One region of the Agrobacterium sp. DSM 25558 genome, then DNA from elsewhere that is predicted to be linked to it. Evidence: riboswitches for the same ligand, from Rfam matches in the RefSeq annotation. Region 1 holds a riboswitch; each other region holds the start of a gene.
The links. Region 1 has a riboswitch for thiamine pyrophosphate ahead of thiB (thiamine ABC transporter substrate binding subunit). Riboswitches for the same ligand answer to the same signal wherever they lie in the genome.
Positions count from the first base shown of each region.

Region 2: linked by a shared signal. The riboswitch ahead of thiC (phosphomethylpyrimidine synthase ThiC) and the one ahead of thiB (thiamine ABC transporter substrate binding subunit) in region 1 are both predicted to bind thiamine pyrophosphate.
Region 3: linked by a shared signal. The riboswitch ahead of DSM25558_RS07790 (hydroxyethylthiazole kinase) and the one ahead of thiB (thiamine ABC transporter substrate binding subunit) in region 1 are both predicted to bind thiamine pyrophosphate.

Region 1 is NZ_FMUD01000005.1:141,106-145,255, reverse strand. Features, by position in the region: gene DSM25558_RS06635 (ABC-F family ATP-binding cassette domain-containing protein) at 1-1,450, shown strand, start outside; TPP riboswitch at 1,507-1,616, shown strand; gene thiB (thiamine ABC transporter substrate binding subunit) at 1,659-2,672, shown strand; gene thiP (thiamine/thiamine pyrophosphate ABC transporter permease ThiP) at 2,682-4,150, shown strand, end outside.
Region 2 is NZ_FMUD01000005.1:19,913-24,062, forward strand. Features, by position in the region: gene thiO (glycine oxidase ThiO) at 1-214, opposite strand, end outside; gene thiC (phosphomethylpyrimidine synthase ThiC) at 216-2,039, opposite strand; TPP riboswitch at 2,139-2,250, opposite strand; gene DSM25558_RS06110 (acyl carrier protein) at 2,416-2,667, shown strand; gene DSM25558_RS06115 (acyl-CoA dehydrogenase family protein) at 2,667-3,848, shown strand; gene DSM25558_RS06120 (amino acid--[acyl-carrier-protein] ligase) at 3,853-4,150, shown strand, end outside.
Region 3 is NZ_FMUD01000006.1:197,673-201,822, forward strand. Features, by position in the region: gene DSM25558_RS07775 (Lrp/AsnC family transcriptional regulator) at 1-240, shown strand, start outside; gene thiD (bifunctional hydroxymethylpyrimidine kinase/phosphomethylpyrimidine kinase) at 244-1,044, opposite strand; gene thiE (thiamine phosphate synthase) at 1,041-1,697, opposite strand; gene DSM25558_RS07790 (hydroxyethylthiazole kinase) at 1,687-2,424, opposite strand; TPP riboswitch at 2,491-2,593, opposite strand; gene iolG (inositol 2-dehydrogenase) at 2,675-3,667, opposite strand; gene DSM25558_RS07800 (FadR/GntR family transcriptional regulator) at 3,817-4,150, opposite strand, start outside.

The DNA of each region.
Region 1 (4,150 bases):
GGCGCGCCGCGCCGCACTCGTGCGCGTCATGGCACCCGAACCCGATATTCTGATGCTGGACGAGCCGACCAACCATCTGGATCTGCCCACCATCGAATGGCTGGAAGGTGAATTGCAGCAGACGCGCAGTGCGCTGGTGCTGATTTCGCATGACCGTCGCTTTCTTGAGAAGGTATCCACTGCCACTGTCTGGCTGGATCGCGGCCAGGCGCGTCGTCTCAGCCGTGGTTTCGGCCATTTCGAAGAATGGCGCGACAAGGTGCTGGAAGAGGAAGAGCTGGAACAGCACAAGCTCGGCAAGGCCATCGAGCGCGAAGAACACTGGATGCGCTATGGCGTGACTGCTCGCCGCAAGCGCAACATGCGCCGCGTGGGTGAACTTCAGGCGATGCGCGCCGACTACCGTGGCCACAAGGGGCCGACGGGGAGCGTGCAGGCGACAGCGGCTGAGGGCCGTGAGTCCGGCAAGCTCGTCATTGAAGCGGACCAGATTACCAAGGCTTATGGCGACCGTACCATCGTCGCGCCGTTTTCACTGCGTGTTCATCGCGGTGATTGCATCGGTTTTGTTGGCCCGAACGGTGCCGGCAAGACGACGCTTTTGAAAATGCTGACAGGTCAGCTGAAGCCAGATAGCGGGTGGGTCAAACTCGGCACCAATCTGGAAGTGGCGACGCTGGACCAGAAGCGTGAGGATTTGAACCCGAACGATACGCTCGCACATTATCTGACCGACGGGCGCGGTGAAAACCTTCTGGTCAATGGCGAGCTGAAACATGTGACCGGCTATATGAAGGACTTTCTGTTCCAGCCGGAGCAGGCCCGCACGCCTATCCGCAATCTCTCCGGTGGGGAACGTGCACGCCTGATGCTGGCGCGCATTCTGGCTCGCCCGACGAACCTTCTGATCCTCGATGAGCCGACCAACGATCTCGACATCGAGACGCTCGATCTGTTGCAGGAAATCGTCTCCGGCTTTTCCGGTACCGTTATTCTCGTCAGCCATGACCGTGACTTTCTCGACCGGACCGTCACCTCCACCATTGCACCCGTAAACCCGGATGCACCGGATGGTCGCTGGATAGAATATGCTGGCGGTTATTCGGACATGATGGCGCAGCGCAAAGGTGCCTCGGACGAAAAGAAGAAGGCCGAAAAGCAGGAAAAGGCAAAGTCTGCTTCGAATGCGGGTGGCGAACCGGCCAAAACCAAGGGCAAGATGTCCTTCAAACAGAAATTCGCGCTCGAAAATCTGCCTAAGGAAATGGAAAAGACCCAGTTGGAGATCGCCCAGCGTGAGGAGCGCATGGCCGACCCTAATCTCTTTGCCAAAAACCCTGAGATTTTCAGCAAACTGGCCGATGAGATGTCGAAATTGCGGCAGAAGCTCGAGACCATGGAAGAAGAATGGCTGGAGCTGGAAATGCTGCGCGAGGAGCTCGAAAACTAAAGCGGATGGCTTCAACGCCATCTTGCTAATTGATGGATCACCGATTACATCTTTGCCTAGATCTAACGGGGTGCTTTGTCCTATCCGGGACAAGGCTGAGAGGCTTAGCCAACCCGAAGAACCTGATCCGGTTAACACCGGCGGAGGGATTAGACGGCTTCCATTCAGACGCCTGTTCCCCGTTGCCCATTTCGAGGAGGTGCTCTTGATGTATCGTCGTTTTTTCCTTCATTCGCTTGTCGTTGCGTCCGTTTTGCTGCCCGCTATTGCTGTGGCGCAAGATAAAAAGACGCTGACGGTCTATACCTACGAAAGCTTCGTTTCCGAGTGGGGTCCCGGCCCCAAGGTCAAGGCCGCTTTTGAAGAGACGTGCAACTGCACCGTCAATTTCGTGGGCGTTGCCGATGGTGTCGCGCTGTTGAACCGGCTGAAACTGGAAGGCCCCGGCTCCAAGGCGGATGTTGTAGTCGGCCTCGATACCAATCTCATTGCCGAATCCAAGCAGACGGGTCTTTTCGAGGCGTCGGGCGTCGATCCGTCCGCAGCCAAGGTGCCGGGTGACTTCAAGGATGACGTTTTCGTGCCCTATGATTACGGCCACTTCGCCGTTGTTTACGACACGCAGACGCTGAAAAACCCACCCAAGAGCCTCAAGGAGCTGGTCGAGGGCGATCCGTCGCAGAAAATTGCGATCCAGGATCCGCGCACCTCGACGCCGGGTCTCGGATTGCTGCTGTGGGTAAAATCCGTCTATGGCGACAAGGCACCGGAGGCCTGGGCAAAACTGAAAAACCGCGTGTTGACTGTCACGCCCGGCTGGTCGGAATCCTACGGTCTGTTCACCAAGGGCGAAGTGCCGATGGTGCTGTCCTACACCACCTCGCCTGCCTATCACATGGTCGCGGAAAAGACCGATCGCTATCAGGCGGCCAGCTTCGAAGAGGGTCATTATATCCAGATCGAAGTGGCCGGTATCTTGAAGAATGCGCCGGAAAAGGAACTGGCAAAGCAGTTTCTCGCCTTCATGCTGACCACGGGTTTTCAAGACGCCATTCCAGAAAACAACTGGATGATGCCGGTGGCCGCAACGTCTGCGCCCCTGCCGGATGCGTTCTCCAAGCTGGTGCAACCCACAAAGACATTTCTGATGGACCCGGAAGTGGTGGCCAAGAACCGCAAGGCGTGGATCGACGAATGGCTTACGGCCATGAGCGTGAAGTAATCATCCGCCATGATACAGAGTCGCGACAGTCGCAGGTTTATCTATAGCGGGGCGGTGGCATTTGCCGCGGTTCTGCTGTTCATGGGCCTCGCTGTTGCGGCCTTGCTGTCTTTCGATGCGGGGGCGTCATCGGCGGCGTTTTTTGATCCCTATACGCTGCGCATCCTGCGTTTCACGCTGTTGCAGGCAAGTCTTTCCACGCTGATCTCGATTGGTCTCGGGCTGCCGGTGGCGCTGGCCCTTGCCCGCCAGCGCGATTTCCCCGGCCGCATCTGGATCATCAGGCTGATGGCGGTGCCGATGGGCCTGCCGGTTATCGTGGGCGCGCTGGGCCTTATCGCGATCTGGGGCAGACAGGGTGTGTTCAACGCCGCCCTGTTGGCTTTGGGGGCAGACCAGCCCTTCAGCATCTATGGTTTGTCCGGTATCCTCATTGCCCATGTTTTCTTTAACCTGCCGCTGGCCGTAAGGTTCTTTCTGGCAGGTCTGGAGCGGGTGCCGGACGAATATTGGCGCGTGGGCGCAAGCCTTGGTTTTGGACCCGTCTCCACGTTTCGGTTCATCGAATGGCCAGCGGTCGCAAAGCTCGTTCCGGGCGTTGCGGGGCTGATCTTCATGCTTTGCGTCACCAGTTTTACCCTCGTTCTGCTGCTGGGCGGCGGACCGTCGGCGACGACGATCGAGGTCGCGATCTATCAGGCTTTGCGATTCGATTTCGACCCGCCACGGGCTATCGCGTTATCGCTTTTGCAGATCGGAATGACAGGAATTCTGTTGGCTTTGCTGGCGCTGTTGCCATCCACGGATGCGGAGCCCTCGACGCAGGGCCGAGGGGTTCGTCGTTTCGATGGATCAAGCATTCCATCACGACTGTGGGATGGGGTTATTATCTGCCTGGCATTGCTGTTGGTCGGTCTGCCATTGGTGGCGGTGGCATCATCCGGGCTGTCGGCGGATCTTCCACGCCTTCTGACGGCGGGTTCTTTCTGGAGGGCCTTCGGCACGAGCATGATGGTCGCCGTCCTCTCTGCCTCACTTGCCCTTGTGGTCTCCGTTGCCATCATCCGTGCACGGCAGGCCGTAGCTGCTCGAAGATATACGGGCTGGCTGTTGAACGCTTTTTCGACAGTGCTGGGGTCCGGCTCGTCACTCGTGCTTCTCGTCCCACCGGTGGTGCTGGGAAGCGGATGGTTTTTGCTGCTGCGTCCTTTCGGTGATGTTGCTGTCTTCGCACCGGCGCTGGTCGCTTTTATCAATATGCTGATGGCGCTGCCGTTTGTGATGCGTGTTCTCGAGCCTGCGTTTTCGACCCATCAGGCCCGCACCGGTCGACTGATTGCAAGCCTTGGCATATCAGGCTTTTCCCGGCTTCGGCTTATCGACTGGCCGGTTCTATGGGCTCCGATCACGATGGCATTCTCCTTCGCCATGGCGCTTTCATTGGGTGATCTGGGAGCCGTGGCGCTGTTCGGCTCCGA
Region 2 (4,150 bases), 120 kb from region 1:
CCCACCAGTCGAGCGCCGATTCGCCGAGCGTTAACACGGCTTCCTCAGCACTTTCGCGTTCACACCAGGGTGCCAGCATGCCGCCCGCGTACCAGGACGCACCGCGCCCTGGCTGCTCGGCGAGATCGCAAACTGCGATCTCCATTCCATGTCGGGCAAGCTCCAGCGCAGCCGTCAATCCGGCAACGCCTGCTCCATTGACGAGAATACGCATCTCATTCCCCTGCCACCGGTTTTTCCAATGGCATATAGAGATCACCACCCTGCTGGAATTTCTGCGCCATGGCCTCCAGACCTTCCTTCTGCGCCTCGGCGCGGATGTCATGCGAAATACGCATCGAGCAGAATTTCGGCCCACACATGGAGCAGAAATGCGCAACCTTATGCGCCTCCTTCGGCAAAGTCTCATCATGGAAAGACCGGGCCGTTTCCGGGTCGAGCGACAAGTTGAACTGATCTTCCCAGCGAAACTCGAAACGGGCGCGCGACAGCGCATTGTCACGGATCTGCGCTGCCGGATGCCCCTTGGCCAGATCTGCCGCGTGGGCTGCGATCTTGTAGGTGATGACACCGACCTTCACGTCATTACGATCCGGCAGACCGAGATGCTCCTTCGGCGTGACGTAGCAAAGCATAGCCGTGCCGAACCAGCCGATCATCGCCGCACCGATGCCTGACGTGATGTGGTCGTAGCCGGGCGCGATATCCGTGGTCAGCGGCCCCAGCGTATAGAAGGGCGCTTCGCCGCAGACCTTCAGCTGCTTGTCCATGTTTTCCTTGATCTTGTGCATCGGCACATGACCGGGGCCTTCAATCATGACCTGACAATCTTTCGCCCAGGCGATCTGCGTCAGCTCACCCAGCGTTTCCAACTCGGCAAATTGCGCCGCATCATTGGCATCAGCAATCGAGCCCGGGCGCAGACCGTCACCCAGTGAAAACGACACGTCATAGGCCCGGCAAATGTCGCAGATTTCCTCGAAATGCTCGTAAAGGAAAGATTCCTTGTGGTGATGCAGACACCACTTGGCCATGATCGACCCGCCACGCGACACAATGCCGGTGACGCGATTGACGGTGAGCGGGATGTAATGCAGCCGCACACCGGCATGAATGGTGAAGTAATCCACGCCCTGTTCGGCCTGCTCGATCAGCGTGTCGCGGAACACCTCCCAGGTCAGGTCTTCGGCAATGCCGTTGACCTTTTCCAGCGCCTGATAAAGCGGAACGGTTCCAATCGGCACAGGCGAGTTGCGGATGATCCATTCGCGGATATTGTGAATGTTGCGGCCGGTGGACAGGTCCATGACCGTATCGCCACCCCAGCGGATAGCCCAGACCATCTTGTCGACCTCATCCGCCATGGAGGAGGTAACGGCCGAGTTGCCGATATTGGCGTTGATCTTGACGAGGAAATTGCGACCGATGATCATCGGCTCGGCCTCGGGGTGGTTGATGTTGGCGGGAATGATCGCCCTGCCCGCAGCCACTTCCTGGCGCACGAATTCCGGCGTGACGAAATCGGGAATATTCGCGCCAAAACTTTCGCCATCGCGCATCAGCTTCTCCTTGATCGCCTCGCGGCCAAGGTTTTCACGTATGGCAATGAACTCCATTTCCGCCGTGATGATGCCAGCGCGGGCATAGGCAAGCTGCGTTACCGCCTTGCCATCCTTCGCTTTCAGCGGCTGGTGGCGTAGTGGAAACTCAGGCGTCAGGCGTTCGCCTGTGGCAAAACCATTATCCTCCGGTTTGACGTGACGACCGTCGTAAGCCTCCACATCGCCGCGCGCGACAACCCAGTCGTGACGCAAGCGCGGCAGACCACCGTCGATGCTGACGGCATGGGTGGGGTCAGTATAGGGACCGGAAGAATCATACACGATGACAGGTGGCTCGCCAGCGGTGGGATGTACGGCGATTTCTCGCATGGGCACGCGGATGTGTGGATGGATGATGCCGGGCTTGTAAACCTTGGTCGAAGCGGGCAGCGGACCTGTGGTAACGACAGGGGAGAGATTTTTAGCAGCAATGTTCATCGTGAGGCTCCAAAGCAAAAACAGTGGAGACCCAGTTCGAGCATGAAGACGAAAAACCACGGGAACGAATAGCGACGCATTCGGCAAGGCCGAACTGCTGTTCCCGCGTTTGCACCGTCCCTACGCCAGTATGAACTGGATCAGGTTCAACGGGTCACTGCGCGCGCTAGCAGTATCTCAGCCCCTTGCCGGAACTCCCCTGGTGAATGCTGCAATCAGAAACCCGACGCAGAAATTTGTCAAGCCATCTGTGGATGGCTGTCGAAAAACAGAAAGTTACGCTAAGTTAACCCATCCATTTATTTGAATGTTATTTTTTGGAGCGTAACTCGAAGAATGCGTTATGATGACGCGCTGTGAAGGGAGACTACTGAGAATGAATTCAACTATTCGTGAAATACTGTCGAAATTCGGCCAACTCCCGGTGCCGGTCGATACCATTGAAGATGAAGCTGACCTTTACGCAGCCGGACTTTCTTCTTTTGCATCCGTGCAACTGATGCTCGGCATAGAAGATGCGTTCGATATCGAGTTTCCCGATAGCATGCTCAACCGAAAGTCTTTTGCCAGCATCAAGGCGATCGAAGACACGGTCAAAACTATTCTCGATGGCAAAGAGGCGGCCTGATGAATCTGTCGGTCGCCCCGCCTGATGCAACGCTGACCGCGCGCGCCTCTCGCGTCGCGTCGATTGCCGCACGGCATGCCGACGATGTCGATACTGCCGCACGGTTTCCGATAGAGGCCGTTGAAGCGCTTCGGTCTGAACGGCTTTTGGGGATACAAGTGCCAGTTCATCTTGGCGGCGAGAGTGCAAGCATCGCGCAAATTGCCGATCTCTGCTGTATTCTTGGCCAATCCTGCTCCGCAACCGCGATGATTTTCGCCATGCACCACATCAAGGCATCCAGCCTTGTGGAACATGGCGAAGACAGCGAATGGCATATTGCCTTCATGCGCCGCGTGGCATCAGAACAACTGCTTTTGGCGTCTGCCACCACCGAAGGCGGCATCGGCGGAAACATGCGCAATTCCATCTGCGCCATTGAGGTCAGTGGCCCCGATTGCACCTTGGAAAAAGACGCCACGGTTATTTCTTACGGCGCGCATGCCGATGCCATTCTCATTACCTCGCGTGCCAATGCAGCAGCGGCACCGGCCGATCAGGTCATGACCGTTTTTCTGAAGGATCAATACACACTCGAGCGGACCCATATATGGGACACGCTTGGTATGCGCGGCACCTGTTCCGATGGCTTTCTGTTCAAGGGAAACGCACCTTCCGAGCAGATATTCTCCAAGCCTTTCGCTGAAATCGCAGCACAATCCATGCTGGCGACATCACATCTTTTGTGGAGCGGCGTCTGGTACGGCATTGCCTCCAACGCGGTTTTGCGGGCGCAAGCTTTCGTTCGTGCAGCCGCCCGTAAATCCCCTGGCGTAACGCCACCCGGTGCCATCCGTCTGGCAGAGGTATCGAGCAAGCTGCAGACTGTAAAATCGAACGTCATCGCCGGTCTCAAGGCCTATGAAGGCACCAAGTCCGATCCCGACAAGCTGATGTCGATGGGTTTTGCCATTGCCATGAACAACGTCAAGATTTGCTCGTCGGAAACTATTCTTGAGATCATCAATCATGCCATGCTGATCTGCGGCATCATGGGTTACAAAAACGGTACGCCTTACAGCTTAGGGCGGCATCTGCGTGATGCCCACTCCGCGCAACTGATGATCTCCAACGACAGAATTCTCAGCAACTCCGCCAATCTCCTGCTCGTCCAGAAGCAGGACACCAGCCTTTCGGGATAAGACCATGGACATGCAAACATCCTTTCTCGATCGCCTGTTTGAAAAGGGCCTGCTGATCGATACCGGCGTGGATGGCCTTTATGGCCGCAGCGGTCAGTTCGAAGATGTGATCGTCGCCTTTGAGCGCTTGATCGACAAGGTCGGCGGTCCAGACAAGGCTGAAGCCATCCGCTTCCCGCCCGGCATCAACCGCGCCTATTTCGAAAAAAGCGGCTATATGAAAAGCTTCCCGCAGCTTGCTGGCACAGTCCATTCCTTCTGCGGCTGCGAACTGGATCATGTCAGCCTGATCAAAAGCATGG
Region 3 (4,150 bases), on a different contig from region 1:
GATCGCCAGACTGAGGATTTTCTCAATCGCTTCGAACATGCTGTCAGACGTTATCCAGAAATTCGCGAGTGCTACCTGATGACCGGTGGCTCCGATTATTTCCTGCGAGTGGAAGTGGAAAGTGCAGGCGATTTTGAGCGCGTTCACAAGGACATACTCTCGAAACTACCCGGCGTTTCGCGCATTCATTCCAGCTTCGCCATCCGCAACGCACTGGCAAGCCCGAAGCCAAGGAACTGAGCGTCAGGCATTCCACCAGCGGTAAAAATGGTGCACAGGTCCGTGACCATGGCCGACATGCAGTTCTCTCCCCGCTGCCAGTGCACCCTGAAGAAACTCCTTCGCCAGCCCAATCGCATCAGCCAGAGAGTATCCAAGCGCCAGATTTGCGGTAATGGCCGATGCCAATGTGCAGCCGGTGCCGTGGTCATTGCGGGTGTCTATGCGCTGCATGGAAAACTCATGCATTCCATCACTGTCCAGCAAAAGATCGACACTTTCCGACCCGCCGCCATGCCCACCCTTTATCAGAACAGCGCGAACGCCGGTTTTCAATATCGCTTCGGCCTGGCGGATCACTTCTGACCCGTTCGTCGCGATGGGTCGCCCACTCAGAAGCGCTGCCTCCGGCAGGTTTGGGGTAGCGAGCAGCGCCAGCGGCAGCAAAGCGCTGCGTAGAGTTTCTATGGCATCTTCCTGCAACAGGCGGTCGCCGGATGTCGCCACCATCACCGGGTCCATGACAATAGGATTGCCAACCTCAAGCAGCTTTGCAGCGATCGTTTCGATGGTCTCGATGCGCGAAACCATGCCGATCTTGACCGCGCTGACATCAAGATCGGACAAAACCGCGTCCATCTGGGCGGCAATCATGTCGGTTGATATGTTTTCGACAGCAGTTACACCTCGGGTATTCTGAGCTGTGATAGCGGTAATGACGCTTGCGCCATAAACACCCAGCGCCGAAAAGGTCTTCAGATCGGCCTGTATGCCCGCGCCGCCGCCACTGTCGGACCCGGCAATTGTCAATGCTATGGCCGTCATCCGCGTGCCTCCAGCGCGAGGTCCACTTGGCGTCGGAAGTCCCCTGTTGCCGCCGCAATATCGACGGCGCGGAACAGAGCGGAAATCAGTGCCACACCATCCGCACCCGAATTTATAACGGGTTCGACCCTCTCCAGCGTGATGCCCGCAATAGCGCCGACGGGCATCTGCGGGCGAGCGTTGCGAAGATAGTTTCTCAGTTCGCGAAGGCCCTCCAATCCTACCGGCGCATCCGGATTGACCTTGGAGACCGTATCGAAAACACCGCCGATGCAGGCATAGTCTGCCTGTGCTTCAGCGACACGCTGGGCGTCAGTCATATTCTTGACGGTCAGGCCGATGATTGCATCACGCCCCAGTAGGCGTCTGGCCGTTTCGGCGTCCATATCGTCCGCACCCAGATGAACGCCATCTGCTCCGGAAGCCAGCGCAACATCGACACGGTCGTTGATGACAAGGGGAACGCCCGTTGCCTTCAGTGCTTCCACCATCAGCCGCGCCTGCTCGATCATATCTCGGGTAGAGGCGTGCTTGTCGCGATACTGGATGATCGTAGCGCCATGCCGTGCCGCAACGGCTGCCAGTTCCGGCAATGGCGCAATATCGGCAAGCGACGCATCCACCAAAGCGTTCAGTCTGTAATCAATTTTCATCGTGCTCAATCCTCGCAAGGGAAAGAATGTCGTTGCCGTCGATAGCGTCCAGCGCATCCAGAAAGGTCGCCTCGAATGTACCAGGACCGCGTGCCTGCGTTGCCGCAAGTTCTGCCGATACGCCGGTTACCGTCAGTGCTGCTGCTGCCGCGAGCAACGGGTCTGATTCCACTGCCATGAAAGCGGCGATGACCCCGCCGGAAAGGCATCCGGTGCCGGTGACCTTCGCCATCCATGGGTGGCCATTGGCGATCTTTGCGCTTCTGGCCCCACCGCGAAGCAAATCCTGCGGGCCGGTCTGGATGCTCAGTGCATTGCCAACATCACCGATGACAGCCATTTCCGCCGCGTTTCCCCGAACGATGGTCGGGTGAAGGGTGATGAGTTCATGGACGAAATCCAGCCGAGATGGCGAGTAATCGCAATGCACGGGGTCGACGATCCAGGGTTTGCCTTTGTCGTTCGCCACGTCCAGCGCCATGCGAATGACCTTGCGGCGTGCGGCATCTAGCGTGCCGAGGTTGATTGTCAGAGCATCTGCCTTGGAAACGAAGCTTTCGATTTCTTCTTCTGAAGATGTCATGGATGGAATTCCGCCAACGGCGGTTATGCCATCGGCAGTAAATTTCTGAACGACGGTGTTCATCAGACAATGAACCCGCGGTCGCTGTTGCCGCACCCGCGCCAGAAGCTCTGTTGCGGTTTGTGCTGTGGGAAAACTCGACATGGGTCATTGAACTCCAGATATACAATCACGGAGACCCAGGTTCAGCGCGGAAAAGAAAAGCATGGCCAGTGGCGACTGTTCCGTTCCTACGCCGGCATGACCCGGATCAGGTTCAAGGGTCCGGCTCAGCGCCATCTCAGCATCGTACGATGCTCCCCTCGGAATGTCTGGAAGGTGTCGTGTTTTAGTTGTGCTGTCAATGACATTCAGGAAGACGCAGGCCGACAAACCGCGTCTTCCTAAAATGTGATCAGGTAATTTGGACGAGCACTTTTTCGCGCACCGACTTCAGCGCAGCATCCGCCAGCTTCAGCGCAACCAGGCCGTCCTGGGCGGAAGGCGAGGGGGCGACGTCGTTTTCGATGGCATCAATGAAGGCGGTGATTTCCGCTGCATAAGCCGCCGTATATCGCGTCATGAAGAAGTCGTGCAGGGGTGGGCGGGTATAGCCGTCCTTGGTGGCGATTTCGATAGACACCGGGCGCTGGTTTTCGGCAGCAACTGAGCCAAGCGAGCCGTGAACCTCGATGCGCTGGTCGTAGCCATAGGTAGCGCGGCGCGAGTTGGAGATAATCGCCTGACGTCCGCTTTCAGTGGTCAGGATGATGCTGGCACTGTCGTAATCGCCCAGTTCCCCGATTTTCGGATCGACCAGAACGGAGCCTGTGGCGAAGACGCTGACAATCTCTTCGCCCAGCAGAAAGCGGGCAATGTCGAAATCGTGGATGGTCATGTCGCGGAAAATGCCGCCGGATACTTTGATATATTCCGGTGGCGGTGCACCCGGATCGCGGCTGGTGATGGTCACCATCTCGACCTTGCCGATCTGTCCGTCATCGATGGCCTTGCGCACGGCGCGGAAATGCGGATCGAAACGACGGTTGAAGCCGAGCATGATCTTTGCGCCGGTTTCTTTGACTACGTCGATGCAGGCTTGCGCACGCGCGACATCGAGATCGATCGGCTTTTCGCAGAAGATTGCTTTGCCCGCACGCGCAAAACGCTCGATCAGATCGGCGTGGGTGTTGGTGGGCGTGCAGATGATGACGGCATCGATGTCGGCGTTTTCGAGCACGGCATCTATGGTGCTGATTGCGCAGCCGGTTTCGTCTGCAATTGCCTGTGCGGCATCGGGAAACGCATCGACCACCGCAACCAGTTTGGCACGTTTGTCGGATGCAATCGCCTTGGCGTGTACTTTTCCGATGCGCCCAGCGCCCAGCAAAGCCAATCTCGTAACCATCGTTTCCTCCCGATATGGTTATCCCGGTCCGTGGAACGTTGATGCGAACTGCGGACCATTTTGGAATATATGTTCCATCTTGCTAGAGCGCCACTTCATGCCTGTCAAGACGTGCCTGACGTCTGGAATGCCTTGGATTGAGAAAGCGCTTACTCTGCGTCCTGCGCTGCAAGCTGGGGTTTCCGCCCCTCGAACAGGCGCGAGCGTGAGCCGTGAAGATGCTGGCGCATCAGCCGCCTTGCGAGATCGCAATCGCGATCGCGAATAGCCTCGAAAATCGCAGCATGTTCATCATAGACATGCTGGAGGCCTAAAATGGAATTTTTAAGCGAAAGACCGTGGAATTGCATTCCAACAGCAATATGGTCCTTCAACGCTTCCATGGCGGTCGAGAAATAGGTGTTGCCGGATGCGTTGGCGATGGCGAGGTGGAACTGGAAGTCTGCATCTTCCCGGTGGCGCTGCCGGTTCGTTGCCTCTTTG